3 regions of the Ferdinandcohnia salidurans genome follow, and region 2 is predicted to be linked to each of the others. Evidence: predicted binding sites of a transcription regulator. Region 2 holds the regulator's gene; each other region holds the start of a gene.
The links. The regulator Rex, encoded in region 2, represses fermentation and respiration genes when NADH is low (regulators of the CRP and FNR family bind a similar motif). The targets are predictions, from matches to a motif close to TTGTGAAATATTTCACAA.
Positions count from the first base shown of each region.

Region 1: the regulator Rex is predicted to act here: its motif matches at 4,825-4,842, upstream of ACFSFW_RS13320 (DUF2249 domain-containing protein).
Region 3: the regulator Rex is predicted to act here: its motif matches at 5,206-5,223, upstream of ACFSFW_RS11585 (DoxX family membrane protein).

Region 1 is NZ_JBHUEK010000020.1:67,748-75,886, reverse strand. It holds gene ACFSFW_RS13350 (cupredoxin domain-containing protein) at 1-146, opposite strand, end outside; gene modB (molybdate ABC transporter permease subunit) at 283-936, opposite strand; gene ACFSFW_RS13340 (Crp/Fnr family transcriptional regulator) at 1,109-1,813, shown strand; gene ACFSFW_RS13335 (TIGR04053 family radical SAM/SPASM domain-containing protein) at 1,856-2,980, opposite strand; gene ACFSFW_RS13330 (DUF5316 domain-containing protein) at 3,317-3,610, opposite strand; gene ACFSFW_RS13325 (molybdenum cofactor guanylyltransferase) at 3,779-4,384, opposite strand; gene ACFSFW_RS13320 (DUF2249 domain-containing protein) at 4,536-4,766, opposite strand; gene ACFSFW_RS13315 (hypothetical protein) at 4,973-5,110, shown strand; gene ACFSFW_RS13310 (Crp/Fnr family transcriptional regulator) at 5,269-5,958, shown strand; gene ACFSFW_RS13305 (DUF2249 domain-containing protein) at 6,079-6,330, shown strand; gene ACFSFW_RS13300 (DUF2249 domain-containing protein) at 6,317-6,523, shown strand; gene ACFSFW_RS13295 (heme-copper oxidase family protein) at 6,538-7,779, shown strand; gene ACFSFW_RS13290 (metal-sulfur cluster assembly factor) at 7,795-8,094, shown strand.
Region 2 is NZ_JBHUEK010000027.1:1,289-9,427, reverse strand. It holds gene ACFSFW_RS19065 (YdiK family protein) at 1-145, shown strand, start outside; gene tatC (twin-arginine translocase subunit TatC) at 182-931, opposite strand; gene ACFSFW_RS19055 (twin-arginine translocase TatA/TatE family subunit) at 948-1,139, opposite strand; gene ACFSFW_RS19050 (redox-sensing transcriptional repressor Rex) at 1,175-1,834, opposite strand; gene moaC (cyclic pyranopterin monophosphate synthase MoaC) at 1,863-2,345, opposite strand; gene ACFSFW_RS19040 (ABC-F family ATP-binding cassette domain-containing protein) at 2,480-4,414, shown strand; gene tsaD (tRNA (adenosine(37)-N6)-threonylcarbamoyltransferase complex transferase subunit TsaD) at 4,702-5,718, opposite strand; gene rimI (ribosomal protein S18-alanine N-acetyltransferase) at 5,711-6,178, opposite strand; gene tsaB (tRNA (adenosine(37)-N6)-threonylcarbamoyltransferase complex dimerization subunit type 1 TsaB) at 6,181-6,873, opposite strand; gene tsaE (tRNA (adenosine(37)-N6)-threonylcarbamoyltransferase complex ATPase subunit type 1 TsaE) at 6,870-7,328, opposite strand; gene thiL (thiamine-phosphate kinase) at 7,339-8,139, opposite strand, start outside.
Region 3 is NZ_JBHUEK010000018.1:89,911-98,049, forward strand. It holds gene ACFSFW_RS11555 (tetratricopeptide repeat protein) at 1-1,485, shown strand, start outside; gene ACFSFW_RS11560 (peptidoglycan recognition protein family protein) at 1,501-1,983, shown strand; gene ACFSFW_RS11565 (hypothetical protein) at 2,178-2,477, shown strand; gene ACFSFW_RS11570 (HAD-IA family hydrolase) at 2,580-3,224, shown strand; gene ACFSFW_RS11575 (DUF421 domain-containing protein) at 3,339-4,049, shown strand; gene ACFSFW_RS11580 (SDR family NAD(P)-dependent oxidoreductase) at 4,232-5,002, shown strand; gene ACFSFW_RS11585 (DoxX family membrane protein) at 5,246-5,749, shown strand; gene ACFSFW_RS11590 (FMN-dependent NADH-azoreductase) at 5,973-6,605, shown strand; gene ACFSFW_RS11595 (NAD(P)-binding protein) at 6,871-7,974, shown strand; gene ACFSFW_RS11600 (DUF3231 family protein) at 7,974-8,139, shown strand, end outside.

The DNA.
Region 1 (8,139 bases), on a different contig from region 2:
AAATAAATTGTTCTAAAACGGTACCATTTTTTCTGAATTGGTTCATACTCTCTTCTTTTATTGGTTTTTAATACGACGGTAATAAAAATAACGGTAATTAAAGCCATTAATATAATGGAAAGATACCAAGCTGCTGTTTGGTACAAAGAAACCCCCTCCTAATTTCTCTTTTCAGCAAGATTGTCACATATTGCTCGACCATAAATCTGTTAAGTTTGTCACAAAATGGGACTGAAACAAAAAAAGACACATTCTTGTCAAGAATGCATCTTTTTATGACGACTATTTAATTAAATAGGTTGACGCCAGCATCAGGAATGAGATGAAGACTGTAGTTAATACCCACAGCCAAGCCAATTCCATATTTCCGCTATCAATGGCAACATAGATTGCTGTTGGCAGTGTTTGTGTTTTTCCAGGTATATTACCAGCAAACATCAGGGTTGCACCAAACTCCCCAAGTGCTCGAGTAAAACTTAAGATAAAACCCGTTACAATTGCTTTAATCGATAAAGGAATCGAAATGTACAGAAATATACTAAATTCATTTGCTCCATCCGTTCTAGCCGCATCCTCAATTTCCGTATTTACTGTTTGAAAGCCTGTCTTAACAGATTGGTACATTAACGGAAATGCAACAACAGTAGAAGCAATAACAGCAGCCCACCACGTAAACATAATCGGTTGTCCTGTTAATTTCTCAAGAAACGTTCCTACAAAACTATTTCGTCCAAAAATCACAATTAACAAAAAACCAACAACCGATGGGGGCAGAACCAGTGGCAGCATTAACAATGTTTCCAGAAAGAGCTTGCCTTTAAATTGCTTATGTGCCATCCATTTACCTAATATTAGGCCAAGGAGTAAGACAATACAACCTGCCGTTATGGCGATGGTGATCGATAGTTTAATAGGTGACCAAAAAGTAAGTTCCATTATACAAACCTCAATTGTTAAAAAATGTTCAAAATGTCAGGAATCCTTATTTTCCAAGGTATTAAGCTTCAAAAATGAAGTAAGTGTGATTTATTATACACCTACCGTATGCCTAACATTATATGATTTTCTTAGAAACAAGTATAGCATTCCTATATGGAAGGTGGTACCTATGAGTCAATTAGCATTACATCAATCAACCATTTCAGATGAATTAACTGAGCTTCTTAAATCAGCTAATCAAGTCATCAATATGAAAAGAGGAACCTATTTATTTCGCGAAGGCATGAAAGCTTCTGAGCTCTATCTGATTCTATCAGGGCGTGTAAAGGTAAGTAAAGGGACATCGGATGGCAATGAATTATCGCTTCGAATCTGTAGTCAAAATGAAATCGTCGGAGAGTTGACATTATTTACAGATCAACCTAAATATTTATTTGATTGCAGGATATTGGAGGATTGTGAAATTGCCGTAATTCAAAAGGATGAATTAGAAAAAAAACTCTTTGAAAATACAACTCTTGCATTTGAATTTATGAAGTGGATGAGTGATCATTTTCGAAAAACACAAACAAAGTTTAGAGACCTTGTATTATTAGGTAAAAAAGGAGCATTATATTCCACCTTAATTCGAATGACCAACAGCTATGGGGTTGAGAAGGAAAACGGCACTTTAATTGACCTACGTCTGACAAATCAGGAACTAGCTAATTTTTGTGCAACCACAAGAGAAAGTGTAAATCGGATGCTGCATGATTTACGAGTGAAAGATATCATTTCTGTTCACAAGGGCTATATCACCATTCACGATTTAGGATATATCAAAAAAGCAATACAGTGCGAGGAATGTCCAGCTAAATATTGTAGTATTGAATAACCAAAAGAAAAGACCCATGGGCTCCCATGGGTCTTTGATATTTTATTGTACTGTTTTTTCTTTCTTACGAAGTACTTCCGGAATATATACACAGAATGGTTCGCTCTCCATATAATCACCTGTCATGGCATATGCACGAGAACGTGATCCACCACATACATGTCTAAATTCACATACTCCACATTTTCCTTTATATTTATCAGGATTACGCAAATCTTTGAAGATTGGGGATTCACGATAAATTTCAGCAAGTGGGGTCTCACGAACATTTCCTGCTTTTACAGGTAATAATCCACTTGGATACACATCTCCAGTATGAGAAATAAAGACAAATCCATTCCCATCGTTTACACCTTGTGGCGCTCTTCCAAGTCCATCAATTTGCCCCGTTTTCCCTTGCATAAGAGCATCCTTATAGCGGATTTGTTGTTCCGCATCCTTTGTTTCACGCATTTTTGATTGAATAACTACACGGCGATAGTGTTGCGCAGCAGTCGTTTTTATATCAAATTTCACACGTTTACTTAGGTCATACAACCAGCGGAATACTTTTTCATGTTCAACTGGGGAAATCATATCCGTTTCCTTTCCACGACCAGTAGGTACAAGGAAAAAGACGCTCCATAATACACAATCGAGGTCCTCAACTAATTTTGCCATTTCATCTAATGCATGGACATTATATCTTGAAATTACAGTGTTGATCTGAATGGGAATTTCAAGTTCATGTAAATATTTAATGGCTCTCATTGTTAAATCGAATGAACCATTTGTTCCGCGGAAATGGTCATGAATTTCAGCAGTAGGACCATCTAAGCTAAATGCCCAACGAGCTAATCCTACTTCTTTCGCCTTTTGAATGGCTTCTTTTGTTACATTTGGTGTTGCACTTGGTGTCATGGAGACGCGCACACCTTTTTTAATTGCGTATTCGGCAATATCATAGACGTCAGGTCGCATTAATGGGTCCCCACCTGTGAACACAAGCATCGGATTATTCATCTCATATATTTGGTCGATTAGCTTTTTCCCCTCTTCAAAGGAAAGCTCTCTAGGGTCTCTTTTATACTGAGCTTCAGCACGGCAATGTAAACATTTTAATTGGCAAGCCCTTGTAAGCTCCCAAATCACAATAAATGGATCTTCGTTATAGTCTCTTTCAAACATGAGGCAGACCTCCTTTATTAATGTACACATTTTAGCACTATAGAATAGTGAGCAATGTGAGGTACATCACAGAAAACGGAGGTGTTTAAAATTGTTCACAAATATGGAAAAGCGCAAGCGCCTAGAAATTGAACGTCTACTAACTACTGCCACGTCCTGTGACAAACGTAGACGTCAGCACATCGTGTGCAAGTCCGACAAGCATAAGAAAAGCTGGCGAGAAGGATGCCTTTTATCCTTCTTGACTGATTGGCTTATGACCTCGAGGGGCTAGGCGCTGGAGCTAGACATCAAAACTATATGAAAATTGAATTGAAGAAATATTCTTTGAAGAAATTAAATGTAATTGAGGGTTAACACTACAGCTACAAGTAGGTTTGGAGCCCCCAAGAGGAAAAACAAATAGGAATATCGAATTCTTTTTTTGCGGTCTTTTTTGCTTTCGGTGTAATAGTTCGCTCTTGCCCGATCACCACTTATAAAGGTATCAGATACAATTCCTGCAAGCAAAAAGCATATTATACCCAGGGTCCCAGAAATAACTGAATATGTTTCAAATTGACGAGTAGACAAACCAATTATTAGTAGAAGTCCAGAGGTTACTATACCTAAAATTAAGCCTACTCTCAAACATAATACCTCCTTCCAGATAACTCTATATTCTTATTTTATCACATTTTTCTGAAAATTATGAGTGATAGGCTTGAATAATAAAAACAAAAGCCTTTCGTTATTTCAGGTAAAAAAGACGTTGCCACGTCCAATGGCAACGTCTTTTTGACACATATCGTGTGGTCCTCAAATTGGGTTCTGCTTTATTTTTTCATATTCAGTTTTGTTATTGATATTCTCAAATTCCATACCTTGAAGCTGAAGGTCATGATCGGTTATAAATTTAACGTTGCAAGTGTCTAATAACTGGCTCATTTTTAATTTATTTACTTTAAGTAATTGTTCTATTTTATTTGCAACCCTAGCATGATACACGGCATTTAATGGTTGTTGTCTGTCATTGATAATAGGTACGATTGCATCAATACTTTGATCCTTTGTAAAAGAAATAAGCTGCTTTACTAGTTTGTCTGTAACAAAAGGTGTATCACAAGGTAAGATTACATACCAATCTGAGGATGTTTTTTGCATGACTGTGAAAATGCCAGCGAGTGGTCCCCTTCCCTGAAATCCAGGTATATCCTGAATAATGGAAACCGAAGATTCGTTACGAAATTGCTCTTCTAATACAGGATGGCTCACAATATAAAGTTGGTCCACGTTATCTTTTAATGCATCAATTGCATATTCGTAAAAATATTTATTTTGAAATTGGGCAAATGCCTTAGGGCTTCCAAATCTCCTTGATTCCCCACCAGCCAAAAGAACACCTACGATTGTCGTTATTTTCATCATTAAACACCCCTTTGCTTTTTTCTCCATAGTAGCATGATTGGAACAGCCTACCAAACGAAAAATCAAAGTGAACGATAAAAAAAGTGTAGACAAAGTCTTTAAAGACGATGCCTACACTATGTGAGAGATCGGAATCTGTGATTGGTTATTACTTTTTACCGATAGCAACGCGCCATACATCTGGGCCTTGTTCAAGGTATTCCCAAGTAAATGCATCACCGCGCTCCATCATAAACTGATATTGGAGTGGTCTTGGATCATGGTCATTTGATAGCTCCATGATTTCACCTGGTTGTAAACTATCAAAGGTTCTAAATATTGTTGGGTGCTTATCCTTCGGTGCATAATCTGGTGCGTTTACTTTCGCTGCAAATACCATATTAATATTCCTCCTTTTGATTTATGGGTCCATTGTACCCGAGTCTTTTTAGCTCATGTTGTGAAGCTAATCACTATGTACGTATGTTTTTTATCATATGTGCCGAAAACTATGCGATAATTAGATTGAACATGAATATCCCACGTAAACATCTTGTCATTCTTCATGATTGTGGAGTTTAAAAGAAATAACGGGGTGAAGAATATATGAAGGAATTTGTAGAAAAATGTAAGGAATGTGAAAAAGAAATTTATTGTTTAGATGGTTTTATAAATGGTGTTGTATTAGATGATAAAAATGGGATACTTTGCTTTGATTGTGCTGAAGAAAAGCAAGCTAACTAAGCTAGGAGTTTTGCTCCTAGCTTTTTTGTGTCCATTTTTCGAACATTGATTGTCATTCTCACCGACTATGATTTAAATCACTGTCTTAAAAAGTGGAATTGTTACACTAAATGTTGAGTAACCGCATATATAGTTTATTTGAACAAGGAGTGAGACAGATGGGACTACCATCGATTCGTGAACAATTGAAAGGAGTACCCTTGTTTCGGGAACTAACATCAGAAGAACTCGACCCAATTGTAGAAATTTCACAGTCACGATTATATAGACAAAAGATGTTTATCTTTATGCAAGACGATCCACTTGATCGTGTATTTTTCATCCAATCAGGAAAAGTAAAAATTTATAAGTCTGATATGCACGGGAAGGAACAAATTGTTTCCGTATTAGAAGCAGGTGAAATGTTTCCTCATGCTGGCTTTTTTCGAAAAGGCGGATATCCCGCACATGCCGAAGTAATCGAGGATTCAAATATCATCTTCACCCCCATTGATAAGTTTGAAGAGATATTGCTAAAAAACCCAGAGCTTTGCATTAAAATTTTTAAAGTGCTTGGTGAAAAAATCATAGACCTTCAAAAAAGACTAGAAGAACAAATTTTATTAAGCACCCAAGAACAAATCATTATGCTTTTACTTCGTCTTTGTAGGAGTAATGGTGAAAAGACTGGAAATCGCTTTAAACTTACAACTCATTTTACAAATCGAGAACTCGCTAATATGATCGGAACAACACGTGAATCGGTAAGTCGAACGATCTCTGTATTGAAAAAGAAACATATTGTTGACCTGACTACTGATGGTTATTACTTATTAGATCATATGAAATTGCATGATGAAATTTTCTGAGCTAATTCCAGCCTGACGGACAATCCTAAATAAAATTCACATTTGTGATTCATGTCACAACGTTTCTCATTGAAAATGATTATCATTAGGTTATAAACGTTAGATAAGGGGGACTCTCAGATGGAATCAAAAGTAGTAGAAGTAGATGTTAGGGAAGATCTTAAAAATAAAATTGAGCCTTTTCAAAAGATTATGGAAGCCGTTAAACCTTTACAGGATGGGGATACCTTTATTTTACACGCGCCTTTTAAACCGACTCCTTTATTTCCTATTTTAAAGGCAAAAGGATTTTCAAACGTGGCAGAGCAAATTGATAAAAAACATTGGAAGGTTACCTTTACTAAAGAGGTGACAAATAATGATATTAGATAATCGAGGTCTTGAGCCTCCTACACCAATGATGAGAACATTAAAGGCTCTCGAGAAACTAAACAAAGGTGAAACATTGACGATTATTAATGATCGTAGACCCATGTTTCTATATGAACAGCTTGAAGAACTTGGCTACAAGCACATAACAGAACCACATCCTGAAGGCGGCTTTCAAATTGAGATTACAAAATAAGGAGCTGCTTGATAATGATCCCTCAATTATCAAATGAAACAAATATCAGGCTACCGCTTTCATTCATTATTTTTAGTATTGTGGCATTAGTCGCATCCCAAGTCATCCTCCTATTTAATGGACATATGGTGATTGATGGGATATTTAGAACCCCTGCCATCCTATCATCAGCTCATTTACTCATTCTTGGTTGGGCCTTAATGGTTGCGATGGGGGCAATGTATCAGCTTGTACCGGTAGCCTTTTTAACTCCGATTTGGAGTGAAAAATTCGGATTTATTCAATTTTGGATAACAGCAATTGGTTTTGGTGGATTTGGTATTACTCTATCTTTTTCACCTACCATTTCTATTTTTACAGGTTCACTTGCTGTAATTGGAATATTATTATTTCTTGTTCAAATGTTTATGACAATAAAAAAACAGGCAAAGAAAAACATTCTAACGGCATTCGTTGGTAGTGCTCTAATTTGTTTGCTAGTCACTATTTCACTAGGAATTCTATTGATTGTTAATTTAGGAGCTGGCATAGCACACCTAGATCATTTTGCTGTTCTAAAAAGTCATATGCTACTAGGTGTGGCAGGATGGTTTACATTTTTAATTTTCGGCTTTTCCTATAAAATGGTCCCTATGTTTTCGTTAGCACATGGATTTTCGATGAAACTATCAAGTTGGGTCTATACTGTTTACGCCATCGGACTTGTCGTAACCATTTGCAGCTTTATTACTGAAGTGAACTTATTGTTACAAGTTGGGATGGCCTTGCTTTTTGCAGGTTTCGCCTTATTTTCTTACCATATTTCCACTATCATCAAGGTTAGATTAAAGAAAAAGCTTGATAAACCATTTATTTTTTCATTAATTGCCATTTGTTTTGGATTAGTTATTCACTTTTTTGGGATGGTTCTTGCGTTCCTTCCAGGGTATTACGAAATTTATGGGGTACTTGTCTTTCTTTATCTCTTCTTGTGGATTGCGGGTAGCATTCTTGGCTATTTATATAAAATTATTCCTTTTCTTTGGTGGACACATAAATATAGCAAACTGATTGGTAAAAGTGATGTACCTACTTTAAAACAAATGATTGATGAAAAAATGGCAATTCCCATTTTTACAGGTTTCGTTACTGGATGTGTTGTCGTAATTTTAGCCATTGCAACTAGACAATTGCTTATCTTTTCGATTGGCCAAAGTATTGTTGTCGCTTCAACTTTCTTTTTCAGTTACAGCATTATTAAGGTGCTATTTAAATAAAAGGGGAGAAACACAATGGAATTAAAAGAGAAAATTCTTGAGCAGTTAAAACAAGTGATTGATCCTGAATTAAATATTAATGTTGTTGATTTAGGACTTATATATGAAATTAATATTAAAGAAAATAATAATGTATATATTGAAATGACGCTAACTACTCCTGGTTGCCCACTACATGATAGTATTACCAGTGGAGTGAAGCATGCAGTTGCCTACCTTGAAGAAGTAAATGATATTGAGGTTTTAATGGTATGGCATCCTGCTTGGTCTCCTGAACGCATGTCTGAAGCTGCCATGAAGCAACTCAGAGGTTAACTTTATTCAGCAAAATGCAGAGGATTTCACATTCTTAGTTTGTTT
Region 2 (8,139 bases):
TATTGCGATTAATAGTGCGGCAGAGACCGTTTGGAACTTCTCTACGATTCTTCTAGCAATTGTCGCAACCTTCGACTTTGGTGTGGCAATCCGAATGTTTGTCCTGCACAGTAAAATAAAAAAAATCGCAAAAACAAAAAAATAACCTCACATCGGAGGTTATTTTTTTATGGAATTATCTCTACTCCATTGAATTTGCCGCTTCCATTTCCGCTTTTAATGCCTTCCTGTAGGCACTTTTTGATACGAGAATACTGATTTCATATAATCCGAACAACGGGACTGTAACCATTAAATGCGAGATTATTTCAGGAGGGGTGATTAAACCTCCGATGACTAATAGAATAAAATACGCGAACTTTCTTATTTTAGAAAGAAACATCGGTGTTACAATTCCCAATCTTGTTAAAAACATCACAATAACTGGTAATTGAAACAAAAAGCCAAACGGTAAAGTCAATTGCAACAGGAATTGAAAATATTCGTTTATCCCGATCACCTGATTGATATCAAGGCGCTCCGCTAACCTTGTCATAAAGTTCACTACAAATGGGAACAAAATAAAGTAGGAGAATGAAACTCCTATTAAAAAAAGGATTACCGAAAGCGGAATATAACTCAAGGTTACCTTTCTTTCCTTCTCATATAAGCCAGGACTGATGAAGGCCCAAAGCTGATAAAGGAGAAAAGGAGACGAGATAACAAGGGCAATGATAAAAGCAAATTGCATATAGATTTTAATTGGATCTGTCATACGGAAAGCATTCATTGTCAGCTCTTTTGCTTCGTCAGCATTTTGCAAATAAAGGATAACTGGCTCTGCGAGAAAAAAGCTGCCTAATGCAACAATGAAGAAGAAAACGACTATGTAGATCAGTCGTTTTCGTAACTCTCCAATATGATCATAGACGGACATTTCTTTTTCGTTCATGTGACTCATCCTATCATTACTTCACATCTTGAGTTTCATTCTTCTTAACATCATCGTCATCATCATCTGCTAAACCTTTTGTTGCGTTTTTAAACTCACGCAATGTATTACCTGCTGCTTTACCTAGTTGAGGTAACTTCTTCGGTCCAAAGATTAATAACGCTGCAAATACAATCAGTAAAATACTACCGAATCCAAGACTTCCCACTGTAAGTCACCTCCCTACAATTGTAAGATCTATTTTTATTCTTCATTTGAATCATTTGAATCATTTGAATAATGCTTTAAGAAATATACTAGAGCTTGTAGTTCTACAGCCAAATCAATGTGATGGACCCGAATATGTTCAGGTACATTGATTCTTGCTGGAGTAAAATTAAGAATACCCTTGATCCCTTTATTGACCAAGCGGTCTGTAATCGACTGAGCTGCCCCAACCGGCACCGTTAAAATGGCTACCGTTACATCATCAGGCAATTCTTTTTCAAGGTCATCAAGATGGCATACCTGTACTCCACCAATACTACTACCTACCTTATTATAATCCACATCAAACGCAAGCTCAATTTTTGTATTATTATTTTTGGAAAAATTGTAGTGTAAAAATGCTGTACCTAAATTCCCTACACCGATTAGAGTAACCTTCGTTAACTCGTCTTGATCTAAGGTTTTACTAAAAAAGGATAATAAATAATTGACATTATAGCCATATCCTTTTTTTCCCAATGCTCCGAAATAAGAAAAATCTCTCCGAATTGTGGCGGAATCTACCTTAACCGCATCACTTAATTCTGCAGATGAAACTCTCTGCTTTCCTGAGGCATGCAAATTTTTCAAAAATCGATAGTAAAGTGGCAGCCTTTTGGCAGTTGCTTGTGGTATTTTTGATTGTTCAAGATTCACCTTAATTCCTCCACTAACTTGGAACTAACTATAGCTCCCTTTTAAAATCTCCGTTCTTTCCACCCGTTTTTTCAGCCAAATAAGTTGGTCCAATGACCATTCCTTTATCAACCGCTTTACACATATCATACACAGTTAGCGCACAAACAGATGCAGCGGTAAGTGCTTCCATTTCCACACCTGTACTGCCCTTTGTTTTAACTGTAACCGTGATATGTAAGACATATTCATCTTGGGTCGTCCAGCTAAAACGTATATCAACACCTTTTAATGCCAATGGATGACACATCGGAATTAACTCCGACGTCTTTTTGGCTGCCATAATTCCCGCAACCTGAGAAACAGCAAGGACATCACCCTTACTAACCTCATTATTTATTATTTGCTCATAAATGATTTTATTTACAGTAATACTTGATTTTGCAATTGCTGTACGGACAGTATCTGACTTTTCCGTAATGTCGACCATCTTGGCGCGACCTTGCTCATTAAAATGGGTAAATGATGACATAAAACAAACCCTCCCATAAACTATACACTATTTTATCACATCTGTCTTTGATACATCTGTGAACAATATCATTGCAGTTGCTCTAATTAAGTAATATAAGATACACTGTTGATAGAAACAAGAGGTGAAATAACATGATTTTACTACAAGTAAATCAGCTCAAAAAGTATTTTGCTGCTGATCTTATTTTATCGAATATAAAATTAGAAGTACAAACTCGTGACCGTATTGCCATCGTTGGACGAAACGGTGCTGGAAAATCAACACTTTTAAAAATTATTGCCGGCCATATGTCACATGATGGCGGTGAAATTATCAAGCCAAAAAGCGTTACCATTGATTACCTCGCCCAAAATACAGGGCTTGAATCAAATCTCACCATCTGGGAGGAAATGCTAACTGTTTTTGCATCCTTACAGAAGCTTGAAAAAGATCTCAGAAACCTAGAGGTTAAAATGGGAGACCCGTCCCTCTTTGAAAATCCGGTTGATTACCAGAAATTACTCGAAGAATATGATCAGCTACAGGTTGATTTTAAGGAAAAGGGTGGCTATCAATACGAAGCTGATATTCGATCAATTCTACATGGTTTTAATTTTACAGAAGAAGACTACCAAACCAAAATATCCAGCTTAAGCGGTGGTCAGAAGACACGCCTTGCCCTTTGTAAACTATTACTAACCAAGCCTGATCTGTTAATCTTGGACGAGCCAACAAACCACCTTGATATTAGCACGCTTACGTGGCTTGAACAATATCTACAAGGATACCCTGGCGCACTGTTAATCGTATCCCATGACCGTTACTTTCTTGATAAAGTGGTCAACCAAGTTTATGAAATTTCTAGACACACAAGCACTAGATATGTCGGAAACTATAGCAACTATTTAAAACTCAAGGCTGAAAACTATGAGCTTGAGCTGAAAAAATATGAAAAACAACAGGAAGAAGTGGAAAAACTAAAAGATTTTATCGCTAAAAACCTGGTTCGAGCTTCAACCACCAAGCGTGCCCAAAGTAGACGAAAGCAGCTTGACAGAATGGAGCTAATTGACAGGCCATTAGGTGATGAAAAATCGGCTTCCTTTCGATTTGAAATCGAAAGACAAAGTGGAAATGATGTACTAAGTGCAAAAGATATCACCGTTTCGTATGAAAAAGGCAAACCGATTATTAAAAATATCAATTTCAATATTTACCGTGAAGATAGCATCGCATTAGTGGGTCCAAACGGAATCGGAAAATCAACCTTATTAAAAGCAATTATTGAAAAACTCGACAACGTGGATGGAACATTTCGCTTTGGTTCACATGTGACCATCGGTTACTATGACCAACAACAAGCGGACCTCACCTCGAACAAACGAGTATTAAATGAATTATGGGATGAATACCCTCTAAAATCTGAAAAAGAAATCCGTACGGTTCTCGGGAACTTTCTTTTTTCAGGGGATGATGTGCTAAAAACCGTTTCAACCTTAAGTGGTGGCGAGAAAGCAAGACTTGCCCTATCAAAGCTAATGATGGAGAAATCAAATTTTCTCATTCTTGACGAGCCTACCAACCACTTAGACCTTGATAGCAAGGAAGTACTTGAAAATGCTTTAATCGATTATCCCGGGACGATTCTTTTTGTTTCCCATGACCGATATTTTATCAACCGCATTGCAACAAAAGTGTTTGAGTTATCCAGTGAAGGACTTACGGAATATCTAGGTGATTATGATTACCACCTTGAAAAGAAGTTTGAAATGGAGGAACTCGCAAGACTTGAAGCTCAAGAGTCAAAGAACGTCAAACGTGAAGTGGTCCAAGAAAAAACATCCTATGAACAAGAAAAACAATTAAAGAAGCTTGAGCGTCAACGAAAACGCAGAATAGAAGAAATTGAGTTGGAAATTTCCACTATAGAAGAGAAAATTGAAGAAAATGAACAGCTTCTCTGTGATCCAGAAGTCTATCAAAATCATGAGGAAGTTCAACGAATTAATGAAGAAAACGAAAAATCCTCAGCAAAACTTGAAGCTCTTATGGAAGAATGGGAGTCTCTCCACGAAGTTAGTGGATAACTATCATCCTAGAACTATACACCTATTAACAAAATAAAGATATCCCCATCTCTAATACTAAGAATGGGGACTTTTTTTGATCATTTACTGCAAAAAAATATAGTTATACACTATGTTATCCACGTTATCCACATTATCCACACTTATCAACAGACTTATCCACATAAAATGTCCACAAATGCACATTAGTTATTTCAGTACTTCTTACTAGTTTTCCACAAAAGCTGTGTTTTTGTGGATTATTTATCAACAAAAAAAGCCCTCTTTTATAAAAGAGGACTTTTTTACTATCTTTCAATGTCTAACCCAGGATTTGCATTCAATGCGTAAGATGAACGCTTCCCATTTTCGTATAACACACTACCAACTGCAGCAATCATTGCAGCGTTATCTGTACATAATGAAAGTGGAGGAATAATGAGTTTAACCTCTGGCATGTCTGAAAATGCATGTTCTAAAGCTGCACGAAGCCCTTTATTTGCTGCAACTCCACCTGCTAGTAATACCTGTTTAACCTTATATTCATTAGTCGCCTTCACTGTTTTTGTGACTAAGACATCGATGACACTTTCCTGAAAACTTGCTGCTAGGTTCTTCGGTTCAATGGTTTCCCCACGTTGCTCTGCATTATGAAGTGTGTTAATAACAGCTGATTTTAAACCACTAAAACTAAAATCGTAAGAATCCTCTTCTAGCCAAGCTCTCGGTAAATCAATCGTTGCTGTTCCCTCATGTGCAAGTCGATCAATGTGAGGCCCACCTGGGTATGGAAGGTTAAGAGTTCTAGCCACCTTGTCATACGCTTCACCAGCAGCATCATCCCTTGTTTCCCCAATCACTTTAAAAGAAGCATGCTCCTCCATGTAGACAAGCTCTGTATGGCCGCCAGAAACAACCAAAGCCAACAATGGAAACTCAAGCTCCTCAACCAATCGATTTGCATAAATATGACCTGCAATATGGTGGACTCCTAATAGAGGAATATCGTGGGCAAAAGCTACCGCTTTTGCAGCGTTGACACCTATTAACAATGCTCCTACTAAGCCAGGGCCCTCTGTCACTGCAATACCATCTATATCCTCAAAACTCTTATCGGCCTGCTTTAAAGCTTCTTCAATTACCAGTGTAATAGCTTCAACATGATGCCTTGATGCGATCTCTGGAACGACTCCGCCGAAGCGTTTATGACTTTCGATTTGAGATGCTACAACATTTGATAGAATTTCTCTTCCGTTTTGTACAATTGAAACAGCCGTCTCATCACAGCTCGTTTCAATCCCCATGATTATTTGGTTATCACTCATTTAAATTCACCCACATAACTAACGCGTCTTCATTATTGTCTGTATAGTAATTTTTTCGGATTCCACCAGGCTTAAATCCTAATTTTTTATAAAGGTTTTGAGCAACATGATTAGATACCCTTACCTCAAGCGTCATCGTAGCAGCCTGGTGCTGCATCGCTAAAAGCTTCGCCTGCATAAGTAAAGCTTCCCCTAGCTTTTTCCCTCTGTATTCAGGAAGAACCGCAATATTGGTTATATGGGCCTCATCCAAAATAAGCCACATTCCACAATATCCAATCACTTGATCGTTATCAGTCATGACAATATATTTGGCAAACTGATTATGAACAAGCTCATTATAAAATGCTTCCCTCTTCCAAGGTACTGTAAATGCTGAAGTCTCAACCTTCATCACACCATCAATATCGTCCACCGTCATGAAACGAAACAAAATTTGTTGTTTGATGATCTCTTCCATTCTTACCCCTGCCTCTTCCCTAACCAATTCGCCTCCGCCTCTGCCAAACGTATGTAATTTGGCACAAATGTATGAACATCTACAGGCGCTTTCTCCATCCCTAAAACGGCCAACTCACTTGGTCTCGGATTCCAATCTGTATATGGTGCAACATATGCGAATTGTTCTAAATCTGTTTCTATTTGTTCCTTGTGGATGACTAGATCATTACCGATAAAAAGAACCGGTGTCTCCCTCTTTCTAAGCTCTTCTAGCCAATCTGCTAATAAAATAATTTTATCTTCTTCAACACAGGTTAGCCTTTTTCCTTCATATTGATAAAGCCCTGTATAAACTTGTCCACGCCTTGCATCAAACAATGGCGAAATAAATCCATTAAAATGCCGGCCATTGGCCGCCACGACTTCTAAACTTGAAACTCCCACTAAAGGAATCTGCAATGACCATGCCAGTGTTTTCGCAATTGTTACTCCGATTCTTACACCTGTATAAGAACCAGGGCCCATCGCGACAACGATTTTTTCAAGCTCCTTTGGCTTAATCCCACATTCCTTCATTAACTGCTCAATTGTAGGCATCACGCGGACAGAATGGTTTTTGGGTAGATTTGTAATCACCTCACCAATTACCTTCTCCTCATCCACAATCGCAACTCCCAATACATAATTGGATGTATCTATAGCTAACACTTTCATTCGCTAAATATCTCCTCACATAAATGTTGATACCGTTCCCCTAGTGGTATCACCGTAATCTTACGTTTCGTATCCCCTTGGTGTTCAATCTTAATGGTGAGACGGTCTTTAGGTAATCGGTCTTCGATCAGATGTGCCCATTCAACAACAGTCACACCGTCACCATCAAAATATTCATCAAAACCAAGGTCCTCATCACTGTGCTCCAAACGATACACATCCATATGATACAACGGGATTCTCCCTTGGTATTCCTTTATTATCGTAAAGGTTGGACTGTTCACCGTTCTTGTAACGCCAAGTCCTTTTGCCAAACCTTTGGTAAACGTCGTTTTTCCTGCCCCTAAATCACCCTCAAGAGTTAACACATCACCAGGTCCAAGCTTTTCGGCCAAGCGATATGAAAAACTCCCCGTTTCATCAGGTGTATTCGTAACAAACTCAAATTTATCCATATATTCCACCTTATTTAGTAAAGTGATTATACCCCTTCATCTCAAGCTTATGAAGTTCCCCGCCTCGATTCAAAAATACAGCAGGACCACCTTCCGAGACAGTCCCAATTTTTGAAAGGGCATAACCATGTTTTTTTGCCTTTTTCTCTAGTATATCCCAATCTGATGGAGCCATAGTTCCGATCAATTCAAAGTCCTCTCCACCATATAACGCAAACTCAAGTGCACGGTCTTTATATTGATCTAAAATGGCTTCACTGAATGGAATCTTATCTTCATCTATTAGTAAAGTGACACCACTAGCTTTTGCAATCTCATTCGTTTCACTTGCTAAACCATCACTAATATCGTTCAACGAAACTCTATGGAAAGTTGATAATAATCTCCCAATTTCCACTCCCGGTTTCGGATACTGATGTTTCTGGATAAGTGTTTTCTCTGGCTCAGAAAAAGAATGGTCCTTACCATTATGTAATAATAAATTCAAACCAGCAGCAGAATCTCCAACCGTTCCCGTTACAAAAACAATATCTCCTGGCTTTGCATGGCTTCGTAATAGATGGGTACCTTTCTCAACCTCACCTAGAACAGTCACCGTAATAACTAACGTTTCAACAATCGAAACCGTATCGCCACCAATTAAATCCATATCGTACCTATCTGCTAGCATTGCCATACCTTCATAAATCGATAACAAATCTGTTTCATTCCAATCCCTTGGAATTGCAATCGATACTAAATAGTAGGTAGGGATTCCACCCATCGCTGCAATATCACTAATATTAACAGCCAATGCCTTATACCCCACTTG
Region 3 (8,139 bases), on a different contig from region 2:
CCCTATTCTATTAAACTATCAATTGATACATATGATACTATATCAACTAATCGTGTTCCGGTTGTATCCGATTTTAATGGATTAAAAACGCCAGTTCAGTTATTTGAAAGATTTATTAGATATCTTTTAGTACCTGAAAAACAGGCGTTAGAATTATTAGCACTCACGACTGGATGGGACCTTGAAACATTTGAGGCGTTAATGAATAATTTTCGAATACAAATGAATGAGGATGATCATTATAATTTGACTCGATTTTCATTTATTACGACACTAGATGGCGATACATGGGATATGCATCGATTAATGCGAGATAGTCTAATTGACTATCAACCACCTCAAAAAGTGGTAAAAGGTAGAACATTTTTATTTGATTATTATAAAGAAAAACTATCAAAAAAACTGGTTAGAAACGATACGCATTACGCTGGTAAAATCATTAATCAAGCATTTCACCAAGGCTTTCTGTTAATGGAGCAAGGAGAAATTTCACAGTCTTCCTTTATTGATTGGTTTAGGGATTACGATATTGTCTTTTTAAATAGTAAGGCAAATTATTTAACATTGCCTCTTTTAAACCAGTTAAGAACATTCTTAGAGAACAGTTCCAATAGCGAGGCTCAAAAATATTTAGGTGTTATTCTCTATGATCTTGCTTTTGTCTATATGCATGAAAATCGCGATTACAAGAAAGCAGAGCCGCTATTTAAGGAGGCTTTGGAGCTTCGTGAACAGAAATTTCCTGATGATAAATTAATGCTTGCAAAATCTTATTTTGGATTAGCCACTCTGTATCAACGAATGGGCCGAAATCTAGAAGCGGAAGAACTTCATTTAAAGGCCTTTTCGTTACGAGAACAATATTGTGATTCATCCAATTTAATCGGTCTAGCATATTCTTCTAATGGACTAGCTATGCTTTATCAAAATAAGAAGGATTATGAAAAAGCATTAGAGTATTATGGAAAAGCACTTAACATCTATGAAACTCTGAATAAATCAGATTATGGTAACATTTCGACCAGCATGATGAACTTAATTAGCTGTTACCATGAATTGCATCAATACGATATGGCCTATGAATTTTCCAACAAGGTTATGGACATTGTAAAGAATGACGAGAATTTTAACCCAATCAATTATGCAAAGGCATTAAATGTAGTTGCTATTACAAAAACGGCTTTTGGTCATTATGATGAAGCACTTGAATTCCTTCAAAATTCCTATGACATTTTTAACAGTCGACTAGGAGAAGAAAGTTTAGAAGTGTCAAAAGTATTGCATAACATGTCGATAACATTTAAGTTGTTAAAAAACGAAATCAAAAGCATTGATAATATGAACAAGTGCCTTGAAATAAAAAATAGAATGGTTAGCGTAGAGACTCTAAGCGAGGATAATTTAAACTATCGCTATAGCCAGGAAATGAATCTGTTATTACAAGAAGACCAGCTTGATTATGATCAATTGAAATTTAACTTTTAGTAGGTGAGCAGCATGATTACGATTAAGCCGAACAACTTTCATTTTAAGGAACCGTTTGAGGAATTAGAGAAAATTGAAAAATTGATCATTCATCATACGTCACGAGTTGATTTTACACTAGAAAAAACACACCAATTTCATCAAAATGAAAGAGGCTGGAGCGGCATCGGGTATAACTATTTCATTGAAAAAGATGGAACCATTTTCGAAGGCAGAGGACTCCATGTGGGAGCCCATACGTACGGGTATAATCGGAAAACTCTTGGCATCTGTGCAACAGGCGATTTTGATATTGAGTATCCTACAAGCGCGCAGATTACATCTTTAATTGATATTTGTCACTATTTTATGGAACAATACCTCCTTCAACCTAAGGATGTTCTTGGGCACCGAGAACTTGAGGGCTTCGACTATACAACATGTCCTGGAACGTTATTTAACATGAATGAATTTCGGACGATGCTGGAAAACGCACAAGTAGGAGTCTCAAAAGCTTAGCTAGGGGTTTTTATGTCAAATTAAACATAGAAAAAGTCAGACAAGCATAGAATGAAATAGATTAGCATAGTGCTGGTAATCGATACAGAATTAAAAAAATGATAGACTTTGGGTAGTAAACTGGTCAAAATCGATGGTCCAACCTGAGTAAGGAATATATAGAGTAGAGTTAGTAGCGGATTGGAGGAAAAAGGATGATACCAAAAGAAGAAACATTTGATGAGTTCCTGACGAATTCATTTGCCAATGATGTATATTTTCGGGAGTTAAGGTTATCCCAAGAAGAAGCAGACTATGTGTTAAAAAAGTTTCCAAAAGCTAGTATGAAAAAGTGTGACACGACGGAATCACCAGATGGAAAGTGCTGGTATGAAGTTAATCTACTACCTCTTGAAAAGACTACATCAAATGACTCTCAAGACCTTGAATCTGAAAATCAGCGACTCAAAGAGGAATTAGAAGCATTAAAAAGATCTCTATCTCCTATAAAATAAGAATCTGAAGAAACTTGTTCAATTAACTTCCGGACGAGTTTCTTTTTTTATGCATATTTTTGAAATGCGGTGATAGTTTATAGGAGACTTTTCAGACAGCCTTTGTACATAAAGCTTTATTTTCATGAGCATCATTCCTATAATGGTATGTACTATGTAAAAGAGAGAGGGATTCACATTAATATTCTATGGGATTTTGACGGAACATTGTTTAACACCTATCCAGCACTGGTCAAGGGTTTTATCCATTTAAGCAGCAAGGATTTGGATCCGAGCGAGGTTCTAAAATGGCTAAAGGTCAACTCAAAAGTGGCCTTTCAGCATTATGGAATTGATGAAAGCAAGCGAGAGGAATACATCAAGCTTTATAATCAATACTCTTTTGACAGCCGTCCGTTTGAACAACTAGAAGAGGTTTTACAAATTGCGGATAACAATTTTATCGTTACGCACCGCGACAAGGAGTCCACTTTGTCCCTCTTGGAAAAGTTTAAGTTATTACATTATTTTAAGGTGGTTGTTTCCGTCGAGGAAGAGGGCTTTGAGCGGAAACCACATGCAGCGTCATATCAACATGTAATCAAGGATTATCCCATTGATTTAGTGATCGGTGATCGTGAGTTAGATTTAATTCCTGCTCGAGAATTAGGAATTAAAACCGTTGCCTTTGAAAATCCGGATATTGAGGCGGACTTTCACATTGACAACTATGCGGACTTCAGAACGAACGTCCTACCCTATCTATAAATATTCATTTCAAGGGCTGACTGCTTTGGGACAGGCCCTGTTTTTATACGTTTATAAAATACGAAACTCATGGCTAACCTAAGACTGATGATGGATTAAAATCGGGGTGGTAAAATGCCTGAACATATTGAAGTAATTTTAAGGTCCATTACTTCTTTCGTTCTATTACTAATTGGAACAAGAATCTTAGGTAAACAAACGATAGCGCAAATGACCATGTTTGATTTTGTTGCGGCCATTTCCTTAGGAGCCATATCAGCTAATCTAGCCTTTAATACTTCAACTAAAGTTCATCATGCAATCATCGCATTTATTATCTATGTAGCAATTATCCTTCTAATTGCCGTCATTTCTTTAAATAGTAAAAAAGGAAGAAAATTGCTGGCCGGTGATCCCACAATTGTGATACAAAATGGGAAAATCTTAGAAGGAAACATGAAAAAAATGCGTTACACTTTAGATTATTTAAACCAACAACTAAGGGAAAAAGATGTTTTTAACATCGAAGAAGTTCTCTTTGCAATCGTTGAAACGAATGGCACGTTAACAGTGTTAAAGAAGCCACAATTTAGAAACGTAACGCGAAATGACATGATGCTTGCAGTAACTCCTGAGCCAAAACTACCGATTGAGCTTATTATGGATGGAGAAATTATGAAGGAAAATTTAGAACAAAATAAACTGGCAATACCATGGCTAGAGGCGGAATTAAAAAAGCGTAATCTAACAAAACATGATGTGGTTTATGCCGTACTTTCAGCGAATGGTAATATGTATGTTGATACATATCATGACGATATTTTCTCTCCAATTGATAAGGAATAACTATTGTTGTATATAGCGATGGGCCTGCCTCTTATCAGCGATAGCATGTGCTGGGGGCAGGCTAAGCGTTTTTTTTGATTTATTTAAAAATTAGGATTACAATATTAATATATCTTGCGTTCAAGATAATTAAATTCGAGATTATTTAGTGGCTAATCCGAATAAATAAGGAGAGGTTAAGAATGAATTTTGAAGGTAAAGTAGTTATTGTTACAGGTGCAGCAGGCGGTATCGGGAAAGAAGTTGTAAGAAAATTAGCGAACGCACAAGCAAAAGTAGTATTAGTGGACTTAAATGAAGACGCAATCAAAGCTGTACAAGCTGAGCTTGGTTTAACAGAAGAGAATAGTTTAGTGGTCAAAGCTGATGTTTCAAATGAAGAAAATGTTAAAAATTATGTTGAACAAACAGTTTCAAAATTTGGACGCATTGATGGCTTTGTAAATAACGCAGGTGTTGAAGGTCCGGCTAAATCACTTGAAGAAGTTACAGAGAAAGATTTTGATTTTGTTTATGGTATTAATGTAAAAGGCGTACTCTTTGGTCTTAAATATGTATTACCAGTAATGAAAGAACAAAAATCTGGTGCAATTGTTAATACTTCATCAGTAGCTGGTTTAATAGGTTCACCAAGCATGATCTTATATAACTCATCAAAACATGCTGTAATGGGTATTAATAAAGTTGCGGCTTTAGAAGCAGCGCCATTTAATGTTCGTGTTAATACAGTAAACCCAGGTGTAATTAATACACAAATGATGCGTAAAATTGAATCAAATGTTGCACCAGGTGCAGCAGAAGCAGCGCAAGCAGCTTATAACGATGCAGTTCCAATGAAACGATACGGTGAACCAGAAGAGGTTGCTAACGTAATTGCATTCCTTCTTTCTGACGAAGCTTCTTATGTAAGCTCATCTTCATTCACAGTCGATGGTGCTTTATATAACGTTTAATAATTAAATTATATCCTCAAATCAGCGTATCTTCTCTTGCTAAAAAAGCCCTGAATTTTTTCATTCGGGGCTTTTTTCTGTTCAAACTCCTAATGATTTCATAAAAATTTGACCTACGTCAAAGAAAGCAAAAAAAGAACATCTTAGAATAAAAATATCGATAGAGAGGATGTAGTAGCTCATCGATAAAAATTTCATAATTTTTGTGAAGGAATTCACAATTAAAAGGAGAAACGAATGATGATAAAATTTATCAAAGGACCCATAATGGCGATAGCTTGGACAATCTTACGCATTTGGTTAGGATTTCAATGGATAGAAGCGGGTTATTATAAAATTACACTTGGATTTAATGCAGGTGGTTTTATACAAGGTGCAATAGCAAATGCAAATGGTGATTCCCCTACAGTGCAAGGATGGTATGCGGACTTTCTTGAAAAAGTTGCGTTGCCAAATATAGACCTATTTAACAATCTTATCCCTTGGGGCGAATTCTTTGTTGGCTTAGGATTAATCTTAGGGTTAGCAACAATTCCGGCTTTAATTGGTGGTGCTTTTATGAATGCAAACTTCATCATGGCAGGGGTTGGATTTGCGAGTCTGGATACAAAGCTTTTCGCAGTAGCAATGATACTTACATTTATAGGAACAGCAAGGTATTACTATGGACTTGATCGCTTTGCCATTCCATTTATAAAAACTGCGTTCAACAAGAATCCTGCAAAGCAAATAAAAGTATCTGCTTAATTTTCTAAAAGAGCTAAGTTCTGTTGTTTTTTTAAAAGCTATTTGTTATATTAGTATAATTTATTGTGGGTGATAATATTTCATACTAAAGCACTATAATTCATTATAGGACAAAGGTTACAATATTTGTGAATTACGTGTATTGAGTTGACTTAAGTTGTATTTCAATATACCATTAATTCGAGATAATCAACTTTAAGATAATAAAGGAGACTTTCATATAATGAATATATTAGTAGTAAAAGCAAATAACCGTCCAGCTTCAGAAGCTGTTTCTAGTAAAATGTATGAGACTTTCATGAATAATATTGAAGGTGTAAATGTAACAACTTATGATGTTTTTGCAGAAGACATGCCTTACCTTGGTCAAGATTTATTCAATGCATTTGGTAAAGTAGAATCAGGCGAAGAAATGACAGACGTAGAGCAACGTATTTTAGCTGCAAAACAAAAAGCTATGGATGCTGTAACGGCAGCAGACGTAGTGGTATTCGTATTCCCGCTATGGAACTTAACAATCCCAGCTAAATTACAAACATTCATTGACTATGTGTACCAAGCAGGTTACTCATTCAAATATGATGAAAATGGTCAATTAGTCCCATTATTGACTGACAAGAAAGCTGTAGTTCTAAGTGCTCGTGGTGGTATTTACTCAACACCTGAAAGTGCACCAATGGAAATGGCTGCTACTTACATTAAGAATGTTGTTGGTGGCGTATTCGGCATGGAAATCATGGATGAAGTCATTATTGAAGGTCATGCAGCAGCACCAGATCAAGCTGAAAATATTATTGCTGAAGGACAAGAAAAAGTTAAAGCTGTTGCAAAAAAATTATCAGCAGTATTGGTTTAATCCGATTTTTTAAAGTACCTGATCCTATTTAAGAATAAGGTTAGGACCAAAATACCTTTTACAATGAGTTTAATTAGCCGCAGGACCCAATTAGGGCTCTGCGGTTTTTATTTATCCAGTTGTTTGTAGCATGACTGCAATTGTCCGTAAAATGGAGGTACCTTCTATTTTGTAATATCCAGTTATTTGAAAAAAGTGGATACATCTATTATTTACTTACAGGGAATGCTCGTACTGTAGCCATTTTAGGAGGAAGTTTATTAAAATGGAAATCGCTATTATGGGCGGCGGACTATCGGGTTTGGCATGTGCAATAACCCTTGAAAGGAACGGAATTACCCCAACGATATTTGAAAAAAGGGACAAAGTAGGCGATCGATTTGTTAATGGAGAGGTCTTGATGGATATTTTCACCCGACCCGTTCAGGATTGTATCGCTTCCTTGTCGAATGAATATGGGATTTATCTTAAGCCTTTATCGAGCATTCAGAAAATGGAGCTTTTCTCAAAAAATGAAAAAGTAGTAATTGAGGGGCATCTTGGCTTCATAAATGTTCGCGGCAGAAAAGTAGATTCGTTTGAGTCACAATTAGTACAACAAATTAAATCACCTATCCATTACAACTCTGAAAAAACATATGAACAATTACAACATGAATATACTCATGTCGTTTTGGCAACGGGTGATGGAGCTTACGCAAAAAAGGCAAAAAATTTTCGAGAAGATTTATCGGTATCAATAAAGGGTGCTACAGTTGAAGGGTCTTTTGATCGGTATACAGTAATGGCCTGGATTGATTACGACTTCTCTCCGTACGGGTATTGCTTTTTAATTCCATATTCAGAAACAGAAGCGAATATTTCGTTAGCTATACCGGATTTTCCTGAAAACGCAAATGTAAATATCGATAACCTTTGGGATAACTTTTACCGAATGGTACAGTCTCAGCTAAAGGAAGAATTACCGATCACGGATGAGTTTCAAATTACTAACTATTTAATGGGAATCTGTATGTCCCCTCGAATTGGGAATACCTTTTACGTTGGGAATAATTTTGGCACAATGATGCCTTTTATGGGTTTTGGTCAGTATGCCTCTATTATAAGTGGCGTTAATGCTGCCTATGATTTATGTGGAAACGGAAACTATGAAGGATTAATGGAGCCCCTTCGCCAAAGCTATGAAGATGGCCTCGTGTTAAGGCGTGCAATGGAGCAATTGTCCAATGAAGGAATAGATCGAATCGTTCGATTGTTACAGGGAAATTGGGGAGAAAAGATATTTTTGTCAAAAACCATTAACCCGCTTAAAGTTGCAAGCCATTTCCTACGACCCTATATTAAAATGAAAAAAGGAGTGACCTCCTAATGAGTGATCCCCTAATGAATGACACAAAGTCAATACCCCTTACTGCTACTGAACTTGGCTATCTTTGGACAGGTTATTCTATTAATGAAATGTCAAAGTGGTTTTTAACCATTTTTAGGGAACATTCTAAAGATGCGGACATGAAGGATATATTTAGTCTCGCCC